One region of the Azospirillum palustre genome, then DNA from elsewhere that is predicted to be linked to it. Evidence: predicted binding sites of a transcription regulator. Region 1 holds the regulator's gene; each other region holds the start of a gene.
The links. Region 1 encodes LexA, which represses DNA repair genes until DNA is damaged. Its sites were predicted from a motif close to ATGTTCTANTTTGGTTC; they were not measured.

Region 1 (5,168 bases):
ATGCCCAGGCGGCGGAGATCGAGGACGCCGCCATCGCCCAGGGGCTGGACGTGCTGGTCGAGGTGCATGACCGCGCCGAACTGGACCGCGCGCTGCTGCTGAAGACGCCGCTGCTGGGCGTCAACAACCGCAATCTCAAGACCTTGTCGGTCGATATTGCGACGACGGAAGAGCTGGCCGCCAACGTGCCGGCCGACCGCATGCTGGTGGCGGAAAGCGGGCTCTACAGCCCCGCCGATCTGGCCCGGATGGCGAAGGTCGGGGCGCGCTCCTTCCTGGTCGGCGAATCGCTGATGCGGCAGGCCGACGTCACCGCCGCCACCCGCGCCCTGCTGGCTCCGGTGTGATGCGATGACCGATGTGGTGGCCCAGGTGGCGGCGGATGTCGTGATCGCCGCGGAGAGCCCGCGCCAGGATGCCGTGATCGCGCTGGTGGCGGCGCTCGACCGCTATCTGCTGGACCTCTATCCGGCAGACACCTGCCACCTGCTCGACATCGGCGAACTGGAGGCGCCTGACCTGCGCTTCCTCGTCGCCCGCAAGGACGGCGTTCCGGTCGGCTGCGCCGCACTCCGCGTCGATCCGGCCGGCTATGGCGAGATCAAGCGGATGTATGTCGATCCCGCCGCCCGCGGACAGCGCATCGGCGACCGTCTGCTCGCCCGGCTGGAGGAGCAGGCGCGGGCGGAGGGCCTGAACGCCCTGCTGCTCGAATCGGGCATCCATCAGCCCGAGGCGCTGGCGCTCTACCGCAAGGCCGGCTTCACCGACCGCGGCCCCTACGCCTGCTACCAAGACAATGGCGTCAGCGTCTTCATGGAAAAATTTCTGACGGAGACCGTGCGATGACCGGCTTCACCCATTTCGACGCCGAGGGCAAGGCGGTGATGGTCGATGTCTCCGACAAGGCCGACACCGAGCGCACCGCCACCGCCGCGGCGACCGTGCTGATGCAGCCGGAAACCCTTGATCTCATCATGCAGGGCGGGGTGAAGAAGGGCGACGTGCTGTCGGTCGCCCGGCTGGCCGGCATCATGGGGGCCAAACGCACGCCCGACCTGATCCCGCTGTGCCACCCGCTGATGCTGACCTCGGTCAAGGTCGACCTGTCCTGCGACCCCGCCCGCAACGCGGTGGACGTGACGGCGACCTGCAAGCTGAAGGGCCAGACCGGCGTGGAGATGGAGGCGCTGACCGCCGTCACCATCGCGGCATTGACCGTCTACGACATGTGCAAGGCGGTGGACCGCGGGATGACCGTTACCGACGTGCGTCTGCTGCACAAGGCCGGCGGCAAGAGCGGCGAGTGGGGCGCGTCCACCTCCTCCACCGGAGCCTGACCCCATGATCTCCGTCGCCGAGGCGCGCGCCCGCATCCTGTCGGCCTTCGCCGCCCTCCCGGCGGAGACGGTCGCCCTGCCCGACGCTCTCGGCCGCGTGCTGGCCGAACCGGTGGTCGCCCGGCTGACCCAGCCGCCCTTCCATGCCGCCGCCATGGATGGCTGGGCCGTGCGTGCCGCCGACATCGCCGCCGCGACCGCCGAGGCCCCCGTCCTGCTGAGCCGCATCGGCGAATCCGCCGCCGGCCACGCCTTCACCGGCAGGGTCGGCCGGGGCGATGCGGTGCGCATCTTCACCGGCGCCCCCCTGCCCGACGGTGCCGACGCCGTGGTGATGCAGGAGGATTGCAGCGCCGACGACGCCATCGTGCGGATCGGCCGCGCCGTCGCCGCCGGCCGCTTCGTCCGCGAGGCCGGCTTCGACTTCACGGCCGGCCAGGAGCTTCTGCCGAAGGGCCGGCGCCTGACCGCCCGCGACATTGCGCTGGCCGCCGGCGGCAACGTGCCGTGGCTGTCGGTCCACCGCCGGCCGCGTATCGCCATCCTCGCCACCGGCGACGAGATCGCCCTGCCCGGCGACCCGCTGGGTCCGAGCCAGATCGTCAGCACAAATGCGCTCGGCCTCTGCGCCCTGGTGGCCGCCCAGGGCGGGCTCGCCCACAATCTGGGCGTCGCCAAGGACACGCCGGAGAGCGTGGCGGCCCTGGCGAAGGGGGCCGCCGGCTGCGACCTGCTGGTCACCACCGGCGGGGCGGCACATGGCGATTACGATTTCGTGCGCGATGTGCTGGCCGAACGCGGCGTGGCGCTGGAGGTGCAGACGGTGGCGATGCGTCCGGGCAAGGCCTTGATGTTCGGCCGTGCCGGATCGGTGCCGCTGCTGGGATTGCCCGGCAACCCGGTGTCCACCGGCGTCACCGCGCTCCTGTTCCTCCGCCCGATCCTGCGCGTGCTGCAGGGCCTGCCGCCGGAGGACGACCGCCTGCCGCTGCGCGCCCGCTTGACCGGCCCGCTGAGGGCCAACGACCGGCGCGAGGAATATCTGCGCGCCACGCTGGCCGCCGGCCCGGACGGTGTCCTGACCGTGACGCCCTTCGCCCGGCAGGACAGCGCCATCACCACCCTGTACGCCCAGGCCGATTGCCTGATTCCCCGCCCGCCCCATGCCGATCCCGAGCCGGCCGGCGCGATGGTGACCGTGCTTCCTTTGACGGATGGAGCGCTCAGCATTTAGACTTGGGCGAGGCGCCTGGAACGGCGCTTGGACGAGCACTGGAACAGGTGAACATCCCCCGGAAAACTGTTTCACCGCGTTCCAAATGTTCCACACAAGTTCTAAAAGAAGCCGATGCGGGGCTTGACGCGCAGCAGGAACCAAACTAGAACATGGAGCAACGTTTAGTTTTTGTTCCATCTTCAGTCTGGCCGAGGCCGGGAGGCATCCATGCTCACGCGCAAGCAGCACGAATTGCTGCTGTTCATCCACGAACGGCTTGGCCAGGGCGGTGTCTCGCCGTCGTTCGACGAGATGAAGGACGCCCTGGGCCTGAAGTCCAAGTCGGGTATCCATCGCCTGATCACCGGGCTGGAGGAGCGCGGGTTCATCCGCCGCCTGCCCCATCGGGCCCGTGCGCTGGAGGTTCTGCGCCTTCCCGAGGGTCTCGACGCCTCCCGCAACCGGACCGCGGCTCCCAAGCCGAAGTTCCAGCCCAACGTCATCAAGGGCGATTTCGCCTTCGCCGGCCGCGATGCCGCTTCCCCCGCCCCGACCCCGGCCGCCGCGAACGAGACGGTGCAGCTCCCGCTCTATGGCCGGATCGCCGCCGGTACGCCGATCGAGGCCCTGCGCGACAACAGCGCCTTCGTCGACGTTCCGGCCTCGATGTTGACCGGTGGCGACCATTATGCGCTGGAGGTTTCCGGCGACTCGATGATCGAAGCCGGCATCCTCGACCACGACACCATCGTCATCCAGCGCTGCGATGCGGCCGAAAACGGCACGATTGTCGTCGCTCTGGTGGACGAGGGCGAAGTGACGCTGAAGCGCCTGCGCCGCAAGGGCAACACCATCGCCCTGGAGCCCGCCAACGCCGCCTACGAAACCCGCATCTTCGGCGCCGACCGCGTCCGCGTGCAGGGCAAGCTGGTCGGTCTGGTGCGCAAGTACTGAGCTTTTCGTGCCCGGCCGCCGCTCCCCTCCTCCGCCCCTGCGGAGGAGGGGAGCGGCGAGGTCCAAGCTCCTCTCACTTCCCTCCGGTCCAGGGCCGATCTCCCCTCAGCCCGCGCACCGTCTTCACCGCCACCCCCTCGGCGGTCACCGTCAGCGTATGCGCGCCTTCATGGCGCAGGATCCAGCGGTCCACCACCAGCTCCCCCCGGCAGCGCCGCGCCACCTCCGCCGTCACCACCGCATCGACCGCCCCGCAGTCCTCGTCCAGCGCATCCGGCAGCCGCAACAAGGCCACCGTCTTTCCCTGCACCCGGTACAGGCAGCCAAGTGCGTCGCAGTCCAGCGAGCGCCCTCCCCCGCTCCATCCCCCGTCACCCGGCCAGGGATCGGCCGGCGACCGCTCGCCATCGCGCTCCCGCCAGGTTTCGGTCATCCGCCCGCCGCCCTTGACCGACGCGCTGAGCCGTCCGTCCGGCAGCCTGACCGCCATCACCGTGCCGTCGCCGGCCACCAGCACATCCGGCCGCACCGCCAGCATCGGCGAGGCCAGTCCCGCCAGGACCGGCAGCATCCCCAGCCAACGCCACCACCGCGTCCACAGGCACAGCCAAATCCCACCCATCACCAGCAGCGCGAACCCGTCCGCCGGCATCGCCGGCACGGTCAGCGACGCCCAGGGGAGGCGGCCGAAGAACTCCGCCGTCCAGATCACCGCCCGGTCACCCCAGTTCATGGCGATCAGCGCCGGCGCCTCCAGCCCGAAGGGCAGCAGCGCGTAGGCGATCAGACTCCACGGCATGACCCAGAAGGACGTGATGGGAATGGCGATCAGGTTCGACAGAACGCCATAGAAAGCGATCTGCTGGAAATGGAAGAGCGAGAAGGGCAAGGTCGCCAGCGTCGCCACCACGCTGGTCAGCAGAATTCCGCCGACATAGAGCAGCCCGCGCACGATCCACCCCGCATCGCGCCGCCATTCCGCCAGCCTGACGCTGCCCTTTTCGAATGCGGCGATCAGCGCCACCACGGCGGCGAAGGACATCTGGAAGCTCGGCCCCAGCATCCCCTCCGGGTCCATCGCCATGGTGACCAGCCCGGCGAAGGCGACCAGCCGCATGCTCAACGGGTGGCGGTCCAGCATGATCGCTCCCATCACCATGCCGGTCATCAGCACCGACCGCACCGTCGGCAGGGGCGCCCCGACCAGCAGCGTATAGCCAAGCGCCGACAGGATGCCGAACAGCGCCGCGATCTTCTTGATCGGCCACCGCAGGGCGATATAGGGCACCGCCGCCAGCAATGCCCGCACGACATAGAACAGGATGCCGGCGGCGATGCCGACATGCAGGCCGGAGATCGACAGCAGATGCGCCAGCCCGCTGTTGCGGAAGTCGTCCATCGTCGCTTCCGGGATGCCGAACTCCTCGCCGTTCAGCAGCGCCGTTGTGACGCTCGCCTCCACCGGATCGCCGATGGCAACCGCCACCCGCTCGGCAATCGCGCCGCGCGCCTTCTCGAAGGCGATGGCAACCGTGCTCCACCCCGTTACCGGCGGCGCCTCGACCAGTTCCGGCGCACCGGTGGCAAAGCCCGTGCCGCCCAGCCCCATGAACCAGGCCCGCCTCTGGAAGTCGAAGGCTCCGGGTTCGGCCGGCGCC
Region 2 (5,168 bases), on a different contig from region 1:
GAACTCCGGCTCGTCCAGCAGGAAGGCGTCGTGGCCCTTGTCGGTCTCGATCTCGACGAAGCTGACATTCCCGGCGACGGCGTTCAGCGCATGCACGATGGCCCGCGATTCCGAGGTCGGGAACAGCCAGTCGCTGGAGAAGCTGGCAAGGCAGAAGCGCACCGGCGTGGTCTTGCCCCCCGGCCGGAAGGCGTTGGCCAGCGTGCCCCCGGCATCGGCGGCGAGGTCGAAGTAATCCATCGCGCGGGTGATGTAGAGGTAGGAGTTGGCGTCGAACCGCTCGACGAAGGCCGCCCCCTGATAGCGCAGGTAGCTTTCCACCTGGAAATCGGCGTCGAAGCCGTAGGTGATCGCCTTGCGGTCCTGCAGATTGCGGCCGAACTTGCGGTGCAGGGCCGTTTCGGACAGGTAGGTGATGTGCGCCGCCATGCGGGCGACGGCCAGACCGGCCTCCGGCTTGGTGCCTTCCAGCAGATAGTTGCCGCCGCGCCATTCCGGGTCGGCCATGATCGCCTGGCGCCCGACCTCATGGAAGGCGATGTTCTGCGCCGAATGGCGGGCGGCGGTGGCGATGGGCACCGCGGCGAACACCGATTCGGGATAGGCGACCGCCCATTGCAGCACCTGCATGCCGCCCATCGAGCCGCCGATGACGCAGAACAGCTTTTCGATGCCGAGATGTTCGACCAGCAGCTTCTGCGCCCGCACCATGTCGCCGATGGTCACCACCGGGAAGGACAGGCCATAGGGCTGGCCGGTGGCCGGATCGACGTCCTTCGGCCCGGTGCTGCCCAGGCAGCCGCCCAGCACGTTGGAGCAGATGACGAAATAGCGGTCGGTGTCCACCGGCTTGCCGGGGCCGACCAGCATCTCCCACCAGCCGGGCTTGCCGGTGACCGGATGCCTCTCCACCACGAAATGGTCGCCGGTCAGGGCATGGCAGATGAAGATCGCGTTGGACTTGTCGGCGTTCAGCGTGCCGTAGGTCTGGTAGGCGATCTGGAAGCCGCCGATCTCCACCCCGCTGTCCAGCCGCATCGGCCGGTCGACCGCCAGACGCACGCGCTTGCCCGGCATGACCTGTTCACTGGAGGCGGGGGCGGGGGCGTTGGGGGCGGAGGCATTGGGGGCGGAGCTGTCGAGGGCCGCGGACATCTCGTTTCGTGCCTTGTCGGAAGCCTTACGGCGCCTTGATGGAAACCGTCAGGGAGCTGTGGCGGAACGGGAGCGTATAGCTACGAAGCCGGCCTTCGGAGTGTCAATGTTTTCTTTGATTTCAGGGCGCATGCGGACTACTACTAACCGGCTCTGCATTCGATGGTTTTTTGACCCATGGCTTCCGCCCGGACCCCGCTCGACGATTTGCGCCGCGAAATCGACCAGATCGACGACGCGATCCATGACCTGCTGATGCGCCGCGCCGCCGTGGTGGAACGCATCGGGGCGGCCAAGGGCAATGGCGCGGCCGAAACCGGCGCCCAGCCCGTCTTCCTCCGCCCGGCGCGCGAGGCGACGATCCTGCGCCGCCTGATGGCCCGCCATGCCGGCACCTTCCCCGCCCAGGTCGTCGTCCGCATCTGGCGCGAGATGATCACCGCCTTCACCCGCATGCAGGGTCCCTTCGCCGTCGCCGTCTATGCGCCGGAGGACCGCCGCGGCTTCTGGGACGTCGCCCGCGACCATTTCGGCGGCTTCGTGCCGATGACCGCCGTCAACACTCCCGCAGCAGCGCTCCGCGCCGTGTCGGAGGGGACGGCGACCGTCGCCGTGGTGCCCTATCCGGCCGAGGACGATTCGGATCCCTGGTGGCGCTTCCTGGTGTCGGCCGATGCCGGCCGGCCGCAGGTGGTGGCGCGTCTGCCCTTCGGCGGGCGCGGCAATGCCCGCGGCGAGAACCGCGACGCGCTCGCCATTGCCGCCGTCCCGCATGAGCCGACCGGCGACGACCGCACCCTGCTGAGCATCGAGATCGGCGGCGATCTCAGCCGCGGCCGTCTGAAGGATTCGCTGGAGGCCTGCGGCCTGCCGCCGGTTGGCTTCTGCACCTGGCATCCGGCCGGCCACGCCACCGGGATGAGCGGCGGCGGCCCGTCGGTCCATCTGGTCGAGATCGCCGACTTCGTCGGCCAGGGCGACCCCCGCCTCGCCAAGCTGCTGGAACGCTCGGGCGACATCCCGGTGCGGGTCAACGTCGTCGGCGGCTATGCCGTGCCGCTCGCTCTGGGCTGATGTGCGCGAATGAGGCGAGCCGCCGGGGCGGCTCCTGCCTTATCCTGCCGGCCCTCCGTGGAACGTTGGAACAGTGCCGTCGGACCTGTTCCATCCTGTTCCACCCCATCCATGAACCGCCCATCCACCATCGTCGGAAGGTAAGCAGACCATGACCCAGCCGAACGGCCCGCAGCCGCGTCCGGGGATTCTCGACATCGCCGCCTATGTCGGCGGCGAGCATCAGGGTCATATCCGCCTCGCCTCCAACGAAGGGGCGCTGGGGCCGAGCCCGAAGGCGATGGAGGCCTATGGGGCGGCGGCCGGGACCCTGCACCGCTATCCGGATGGCGGTTCGGCGGCACTGCGCGGCGCCATCGCCAAGCGCTTCAACCTGGATGCCGACCGCATCGTCTGCGGCGCCGGGTCGGACGAGATCATCAGCCTGCTGATCCGCTCCTATGCCGGGCCGGGCGACGAGGTGCTGTATTCGCAGTACGGCTTCCTGATGTACCCGATCGGCGCCAAGTCGGTCGGCGCCACCCCGGTGACGGCGCCCGAGGACGGGCTGACCGCCAGCGTCGACAACCTGCTGGCCCGCGTCACCCCGCGCACCCGTCTGGTCTTCCTCGCCAACCCCAACAACCCGACCGGCACCTATCTGCCGGCGTCGGAGGTGGCGCGGCTGCATGCCGGCCTGCCGCCGGACGTCATCCTGGTCATCGACGCGGCCTATGCCGAGTACATGAACAAGGACGACTACACCGCCGGCGAGGAGCTGGTGGAGCGTTTCCCCAACGTGGTGATGACCCGCACCTTCTCGAAGATCTTCGCGCTGGGCTCCTTGCGCATCGGCTGGTGCTATGGCCCGGCCGGGATCGTCGACGTGCTGAACCGGGTGCGCGGTCCCTTCAACGTGTCGAACGCCGCCCATGTCGCCGGCGTCGCCGCGGTTGAGGATGCCGAGTTCCTCGACCGCTCCCGCCGCCACAATGAGCAGTGGCGCGAGTGGTTCTCCGCCACAGTGCGGGAGCTGGGCCTGACGGTGCACCCCAGCGTGACCAACTTCGTGCTGGTCGATTTCAAGGGCCAGCCCGCCGGCAAGGACGACGCCGAGGCCGCCCGCCAGTTCCTGAAAGCCCGCGGCATCCTGGTCCGCCAGATGCCGTCCTACGGCCTGCCGAGCTGCCTGCGCGTCACCATCGGCACCGAGCAGGAGATGCACGCGGTGGCCGACGCGCTGCGGGACTTTTTGAAGGCGTAACGAGCGTGGCTTGAGTTTCCCTCTCCCGCCCCGGGAGAGGGAAGGGGCCCATGCGGAGCATGGGAAGGGTGAGGGGGTTGGCACGAAGCCATGCGCTTCCAGCTCATGCGCTTCGGGATTCTTGGATCACCCCTTACCCTCCCCACACCTGACGGCGCGGGTCCCCTCCCTCTCCCGGGGCGGGAGAGGGCCTATCGTTTTGCCTTACCCCCGCTTCAGCAGGAAATCGACCGTTTCCGGCCGGCCCGGCAGGTCGAGCCTGGCCTGCACCGGTTCGCAGCGGCTGACGATCCGGCCGCGGCGCAGCACGAACAGGCGGGCGGCGCGGGTGCGGATCGCCTCCACCGGGTTGCCGGCCTGGAGAACCACCAGATCGGCGTTGCAGCCGGGCTCCAGCCCGTAGCCGTCCAGATGCAGCAGCTTGGCCGGATTGACCGTCACCGCGTCGAAGGCGGCCTTGATGCCGTCCTGGCCGGTCATCTGGCCGACATGCAGGCCCATATGCGCCACCTCCAGCATGTCGCCGGAGCCCAGCGGGTACCAGGGGTCCATCACGCAGTCGTGGCCGAAGGCGACCGTCAGCCCTGCCGCCATCAGCTCCGGCACGCGGGTCATGCCGCGGCGCTTGGGATAAGTGTCGTGGCGGCCCTGAAGGACGATGTTGATCAGCGGGTTGGCGATCACCCCCAACCGCGCCTCCGCCATCAGCGGGATCAGCTTGGAGACGTAGTAGTTGTCCATCGAATGCATGGAGGTCAGGTGCGAGCCCGTCACCCGGCCGTGCAGACCCAGCCGCTGCGTCTCATAGGCCAGCGTCTCGACATGGCGGGACAGCGGGTCGTCGCTCTCGTCGCAATGCATGTCGACCAGCAGCCCGCGCTCCGCCGCGATCTCGCAGAGCAGCCGGACCGAAGCCGCGCCGTCGGCCATGGTCCGTTCGAAGTGCGGGATACCGCCGACGACATCGACACCCATGTCGAGCGCCTGCAGCAGCAGTCCCTTCGCATCGGCTGAGCGGAGGACGCCGTCCTGCGGGAAGGCGACCAGTTGAAGGTCGAGATAGGGCGCGACGCGCTTCTTGACGTCCAGCAGCGCCTCGGTCGCCAGCAGGCGCGGATCGCAGATGTCGACATGGCTGCGGATCGCCAGCAGCCCGCGCCCCACCGCCCAGTCGCAGTAGGCGAGCGCCCGCTCGACGATGGCGTCCTGGGTCAGCTGCGGCTTCAGCTCGCCCCACAGGGCGATGCCTTCCAGCAGGGTGCCGCTCTGGTTCACCCGCGGCAGGCCGTAGCTGAGCGTGCTGTCCATGTGGAAATGGGCATCGACGAAGGGCGGGCTGACCAGCCGGCCGGTGGCGTCGATCTCGGAAGCGGCCTCGCCGGCCAGATTGGCTTCGACTGCGGCAATGCGACCGTCCTTGATGCCGATGTCGATACCAGTGCGGCCATCCGGCAGGGTGGCGCGGCGCAGGATCAGGTCGAACATCAGCGTTCTCCTTTGCGGTACGGGATCATCAGGGCGCGCGGGTAGGAGGCCCGGCGGGCCACCAGCACCAGCGCCAGGATGCTCAGCAGATAGGGCATCATCAGGAACAGCTGGTAGGGCAGGACGCCGCCGCTCGCCTGCTGCAAGCGCAGTTGCAGCGCGTCGAACACCGCGAACAGCAGGGCGCCGAGCAGAGCCTTGCCCGGCCGCC
Region 3 (5,168 bases), 1.4 Mb from region 1:
CTGCTCCACCGCATCGGGAGCGGTGCCGTCGAACAGCCGGTCGACCCGGCGTTCGCCCGGCGTGCCGCCGCCGCGGAAGGGCCGCCCGTTGGGCAGCGCATGGTCGTAGCATTCCTGCCAATGGCTTTCCCACACGCCCCGCCGTTCGCGGGCGACGCGGTAGCGCTCCAGCAGGGCTTCCGGTTCCGACAGGTCACCCTTTCGCCGGGCGGGCGGTTTCACGGCTGCGGATGCGGGCATGCGCGGTCTCCTCCAGTCAGATGGCGGTGCAGTTGCCAGGGGGTCAGCACCCGGCGGGCGCGCAGGCCGATCAGGCGCTTGACCGCCTCGACGCAGGTGAAGGGCCCCCAGGGAGCGGGGCCGGCCGGGCGGCGCAGCGGGGCGGCGTCGACCGTCAGCCCCTGGGCGCGGTACCAGCCCGGCAGATCGAAGTCGGCGGGCAGGTCCAGCACCGCGATGTCGGTGAAGCCGGCCAGCGGATCGACCGCCACCCAGCGCCGACCGTCGGTCAGCAGGGCCAGGCAGTGGCGGAAGCCCGGCTTCAGCAACCGCAGCCACCACAGGGGCGCTTCGCCGCGATAGACGATCCAGGCCGCGGTCCAGGGGGGCGCGCTCATCGCGCAATGCCTTTTTTGCGCAGCGCCGGGGCGATCACGGTGAACGCCTCCTGCCACAGCGAATGGGCGCGCTGTTCGCGGAAGCGGTCCGGTTCCGGCGCGCTCTGGCGGCGCCCGTAATGGACCAGCACATGCAGGTGGTCGCGCACCAGCTTGCGCGCCCGGTACAGGCGGTCGACCACCTGAAGAAGGTCCTGCGGCTCGCAGGGCCGCGCGACCTGCCCACAGCCGGCGATGACCCGTGCCCCGGCCGTCTTGGCATCATGCGCCTGCACCGCCCAGAACCACGCCTCCTCCGCGTTGGCAAAGGGTTCGCCCTCGACGCTGTAGGGCTCCGGCTTCAGCGGAACGGTCCGGGAAACGCGGGTTGCAGGCAAAGCGGGAGCGGCCGGACTCAGCATGCTGGTCTCCTTGCGGCTTCGGATTTTTGGGGAAGAGAGACGCCGGACCTGTGTCGCAGCCGCGCCTTCTGTTTGCGTTATGTTCCGCCCATTGCCTGCGGTCAATGGTTTTATGAAAAAGTTCCTAGGGACGCTGTCGCCACTTTATGAGATTATCGTCCCATGCTGAAACATACGGACATCTGGCGGGCCATCGACCGCCTCGCGGCACAGCACGGGCTCTCCGCCTCCGGGCTGGCGCGGCGCGCCGGACTGGACCCGACCACCTTCAACAAGAGCAAACGCACCACCAACGACGGCAAGCTGCGCTGGCCGTCGACGGAAAGCATCTCCAAGGTGCTGGACGCCACCGGCGCTTCCTTGTCGGAATTCGTGTCGCTGGTCGGCGACGGCGCCGGCACCACCCCGCTGCAACGGGTTCCGGTGATCGGCTATGCCCAGGCCGGGTCGGCCGGCTATTTCGACGATGCCGGCTTCCCTGCGGGCAGCGGCTGGGACGAGCTGCTGTTTCCCAGCCTGGGCGATCCCCATGCCTATGCGCTGGAGATTTCCGGCGACAGCATGGAGCCGGTCTATCGCGATGGCGACACCATCATCGTCTCGCCTGCCGCGCAAATCCGCCGCAACGACCGCGTCGTCGTCCGCACCAAGGGCGGCGAGGTGATGGCCAAGCAACTGATCCGCGAGACGGCGACCAAGATCGAACTGCTGTCGATCAACCGCGCCCACCCCGACCGCAGCATCCCGCTGTCGGACGTCGCCTGGATGGCGCGGATCATCTGGGCAAGCCAGTGAGGGGGTAGACACCTCCTCACCCGGCGCGCGATCCTAGGAAAATTTCCCTTTACCGCACATCCCAACAGGCGCTACCGTCCATTCCATGGACCGAGCCGCCCGCCTGGACAGCCTTCACCGCACCCATGACGCCAAGCCGCCGAAGCAGGAGCTTCGCTCCGCTTTGCTCGGCGGTCCAGGCCGCGCAAACGCCGTCAAACGCGCGGCAACGCTCCGCCTGCACAGCACGCTCGCGGCGGAAGCACGCCTCGCCACTGCCCGGCGCCGCGGCGCATTGACCGCCGCGACCTGCCGGACCGACGCGTGGCTGGCCCGGCTGGCCGCCACGCTGGCCCATCACCGCCGTGCGGCGGTGGCGCTGCTCGATCAGCGGAACGCGTATTCCCAGTAGAGCGCCCGCGCCTTCTGAAACAGCGGTCCAGCCGCGAGGCCGCGGTCCTCCACCTTGATCACAGGCACGCATTTGGCGTGGTTGCCGGTGGAGAAGACCTCGTCGGCATCCAGAACGTCCTGCGGCGTCAGGGTGCATTCCTCCACCGTCACGCCGTCGTTGCGCAGCAGGCCGATGACGCGCTGGCGGGTGATACCGTTCAGGAAGCAGCCGTTCGGCACCGGCGTGCGCACCACCCCGTCCTTGGCAATGAAGATGTTGGACGTGGCGAACTCGGCCACATTGCCGATGACGTCCAGCATGATGGCGTTCTGGAAGCCGCGCTTGCGCGCCTCGGTCAGCGCCAGCCCGGCGTTCGGATAGAGACAGGCGGCTTTGGCCTCGGTCGGGGCCATGGTCGGGATCGGCCGGCGGCGGGTGGAGATGCAGGCGGCGAAACCCGTCGGCTGCGGCAGCGGGTCCTCGTAGATCGACAGGACGAAGCGCGTGCTCTCCGGCGCCGGGGCGACGAAGCCGTCGTCGGCGTAGAACATCGGACGGATGTACAACTCCGCCTCCTTGGGGAAGCGGTGGATGCCGTCCCAGCACAGCTCTTCGATCTCACCGGCGGTGACCATCGGCTCCAGCCCCATCACCTGGGCGGACCGGATGGCACGGGCGCAGTGCAGGTCCAGATCGGGGGCCACGCCCTGGAAGGCGCGCGCGCCGTCGAAGACCGTCGAAGAGAGCCACAGCGTGTGGGACAGCGGTCCGACGATCGGCGGATTGCCTTCCACCCACTCGCCCTGGATCCAGTTCCACGCCTGGCCTGCCATGCCGCCCATGATTTTGGTCCTTCCCTAGAAAGAAAATGTGTTCCTACGCTGGGCGCCGCCGGCCGGCACCGCCCATTCGTGGTTCGTCGTCGTTGGTGATCGCCCGAAGAGCATACCCCCTCGCCGCCATCGGTCAACCGGTGCGGACGCAATCGTCCCGTGCGATGGAGCGGATTGCGGCTTCGGCCGTTGATAGGGAAGAGCGAGCAACCGCGACCGCCCAACAGAGTGAGAGCATCCCATGCCGACCACCGATCCCGGCCTCAGCGCCGCCCCGCCCAACCCATTCCCGGGCCCGCACGAGGACATTCCCGGCGTCGATCTGCCAGGCACCGACAACCCCGACCTGCCCGATCCCGGCGGCCCCGGCACCACCGACAGCCCGGTTCCCGGCAACGACCTTCCGCCATCGCGCCCGACCGACCCGGATTTCGTCTAGGCACCGGAAACGAAAAAGGCGCCCCCGAGGGGGCGCCTTTTCCATGTCGCAAACGCTTACCCGCGATCAGCGGCGCACAACCATCAGCTTCTTGATCTCGGCGATGGCCTTGGCAGGGTTCAGACCCTTCGGGCACGCCTTGGTGCAGTTCATGATGGTGTGGCAGCGGTAGAGGCGGAACGGGTCCTCAAGGTTGTCGAGGCGCTCGCCCGTCATCTCGTCGCGGCTGTCGGCGATCCAGCGATAGGCCTGGAGCAGGATCGACGGGCCGAGATACCGGTCGCCGTTCCACCAGTAGCTGGGGCAGGAGGTCGAGCAGCAGAAGCACAGGATGCACTCGTAGAGGCCGTCCAGCTTGGCGCGGTCCTCAGGCGACTGCAGCCGCTCGCGGCTCGGGGCCGGCGACTGCGATTGCAGCCACGGCTTGATCGAGGCGAGCTGGGCATAGACGTGATTCAGGTCGGGGACCAGATCCTTCACCACCGGCATGTGCGGCAGCGGGTAGATCTTGACGTCGCCCGGCACGTCCTCGATCGCCTTCAGGCAGGCCAGCGTGTTCGTGCCGTCGATGTTCATCGCGCACGACCCGCAGATGCCCTCACGGCAGGAGCGCCGGAAGGTCAGCGTGCTGTCGACCTGGTTCTTGATGTAGATGATCGCGTCGAGGATCATCGGCCCGAACTTGTCGAGGTCGACCACATAGCTGTCGACACGCGGGTTCTGGCCGTCGTCCGGGTTCCAGCGGTAGATCTTGAAGGTCTTGGCCCGCTTGGCGCCGCTCGCGACGTTGACGGTCTTGCCGACGCCGACCTTGGAGTTGGCTGGCAGGTTGAATTCAACCATGGCTGATTTCCTTTATCCGGCGGGCCTTAGTACACGCGGGCCTTGGGCGGGAAGACATCGACCTCGTCGGTCAGGGTGTACATGTGGACCGGGCGGTAATCGATCTTCGTCTCGCCATTGTCCGCGACCCAGATGACGGTGTGCTTCATCCAACCTTCGTCATCGCGGTTCGGATAGTCCTCGCGGGCATGGGCGCCGCGGCTTTCCGGACGGTTCTGGGCGGAGTGCAGGGTGGCGACCGCCTGGCCCAGCAGGTTGTCCAGTTCCAGCGCCTCGACCAGATCGGAGTTCCAGACCAGCGAACGGTCGGAGATCGCCATCTCGCCCTTCTTGGCATAGACCGCGTCGATCTTCTTGACGCCCTCGTCCAGGACCTCGCCGGTGCGGAAGACGGCGCAGTTGTTCTGCATCGTCCGCTGCATGTCCAGCCGCAGGTCGGCCGACTTGATCGTGCCCTTGGCGTTGCGGATGCGGTCGAACCGCTCCAGCGCCTTGTCGCAAGCATCCGGCTTGACCGACGGAGCCTTGCCCGGCTGGACGATCTCGGCGGCGCGGATGGCGGCCGCACGGCCGAACACCACCAGATCGAGCAGCGAGTTGGAGCCCAGGCGGTTGGCGCCGTGCACCGACACGCAGGCGGCCTCGCCGATCGCCATCAGGCCGGGCACCACCTGGTCCGGGTTCGAAGCGGTCGGCGACAGAACCTCGCAGTGAACGTTGGTCGGGATGCCGCCCATGTTGTAGTGGACGGTCGGCAGGACCGGGATCGGCTCCTTGGTCACGTCCACATTGGCGAAGATCTTGGCCGTCTCGGCGATGCCGGGCAGGCGCTGGTGGATGATCTCCGGCGGCAGATGCTCAAGGTGC

Region 2: a site for LexA is predicted at 1,262-1,278, ahead of pheA (chorismate mutase). Genes of this name have one in related genera too.
Region 3: a site for LexA is predicted at 1,087-1,103, ahead of CRT60_RS22595 (S24 family peptidase). Genes of this name have one in related genera too.

What each region holds. Positions count from the first base shown of each region.
Region 1 covers NZ_PDKW01000043.1:1,449,499-1,454,666, forward strand. Annotated here, with positions in the region: gene trpC (indole-3-glycerol phosphate synthase TrpC) at 1-347, shown strand, start outside; gene CRT60_RS29195 (GNAT family N-acetyltransferase) at 352-849, shown strand; gene moaC (cyclic pyranopterin monophosphate synthase MoaC) at 846-1,340, shown strand; gene CRT60_RS29205 (molybdopterin molybdotransferase MoeA) at 1,345-2,574, shown strand; gene lexA (transcriptional repressor LexA) at 2,785-3,510, shown strand; gene CRT60_RS37620 (ComEC/Rec2 family competence protein) at 3,584-5,168, opposite strand, start outside.
Region 2 covers NZ_PDKW01000041.1:525,126-530,293, forward strand. Annotated here, with positions in the region: gene metX (homoserine O-acetyltransferase MetX) at 1-1,155, opposite strand, end outside; gene pheA (chorismate mutase) at 1,333-2,229, shown strand; gene hisC (histidinol-phosphate transaminase) at 2,381-3,472, shown strand; gene CRT60_RS16085 (amidohydrolase family protein) at 3,677-4,957, opposite strand; gene CRT60_RS16090 (ABC transporter permease) at 4,957-5,168, opposite strand, start outside.
Region 3 covers NZ_PDKW01000043.1:41,197-46,364, reverse strand. Annotated here, with positions in the region: gene CRT60_RS22610 (portal protein) at 1-240, opposite strand, end outside; gene CRT60_RS22605 (hypothetical protein) at 219-617, opposite strand; gene CRT60_RS22600 (hypothetical protein) at 614-1,018, opposite strand; gene CRT60_RS22595 (S24 family peptidase) at 1,181-1,813, shown strand; gene CRT60_RS22590 (hypothetical protein) at 1,899-2,204, shown strand; gene CRT60_RS22585 (branched-chain amino acid aminotransferase) at 2,180-3,028, opposite strand; gene CRT60_RS22580 (hypothetical protein) at 3,261-3,458, shown strand; gene CRT60_RS22575 (succinate dehydrogenase iron-sulfur subunit) at 3,525-4,301, opposite strand; gene sdhA (succinate dehydrogenase flavoprotein subunit) at 4,328-5,168, opposite strand, start outside.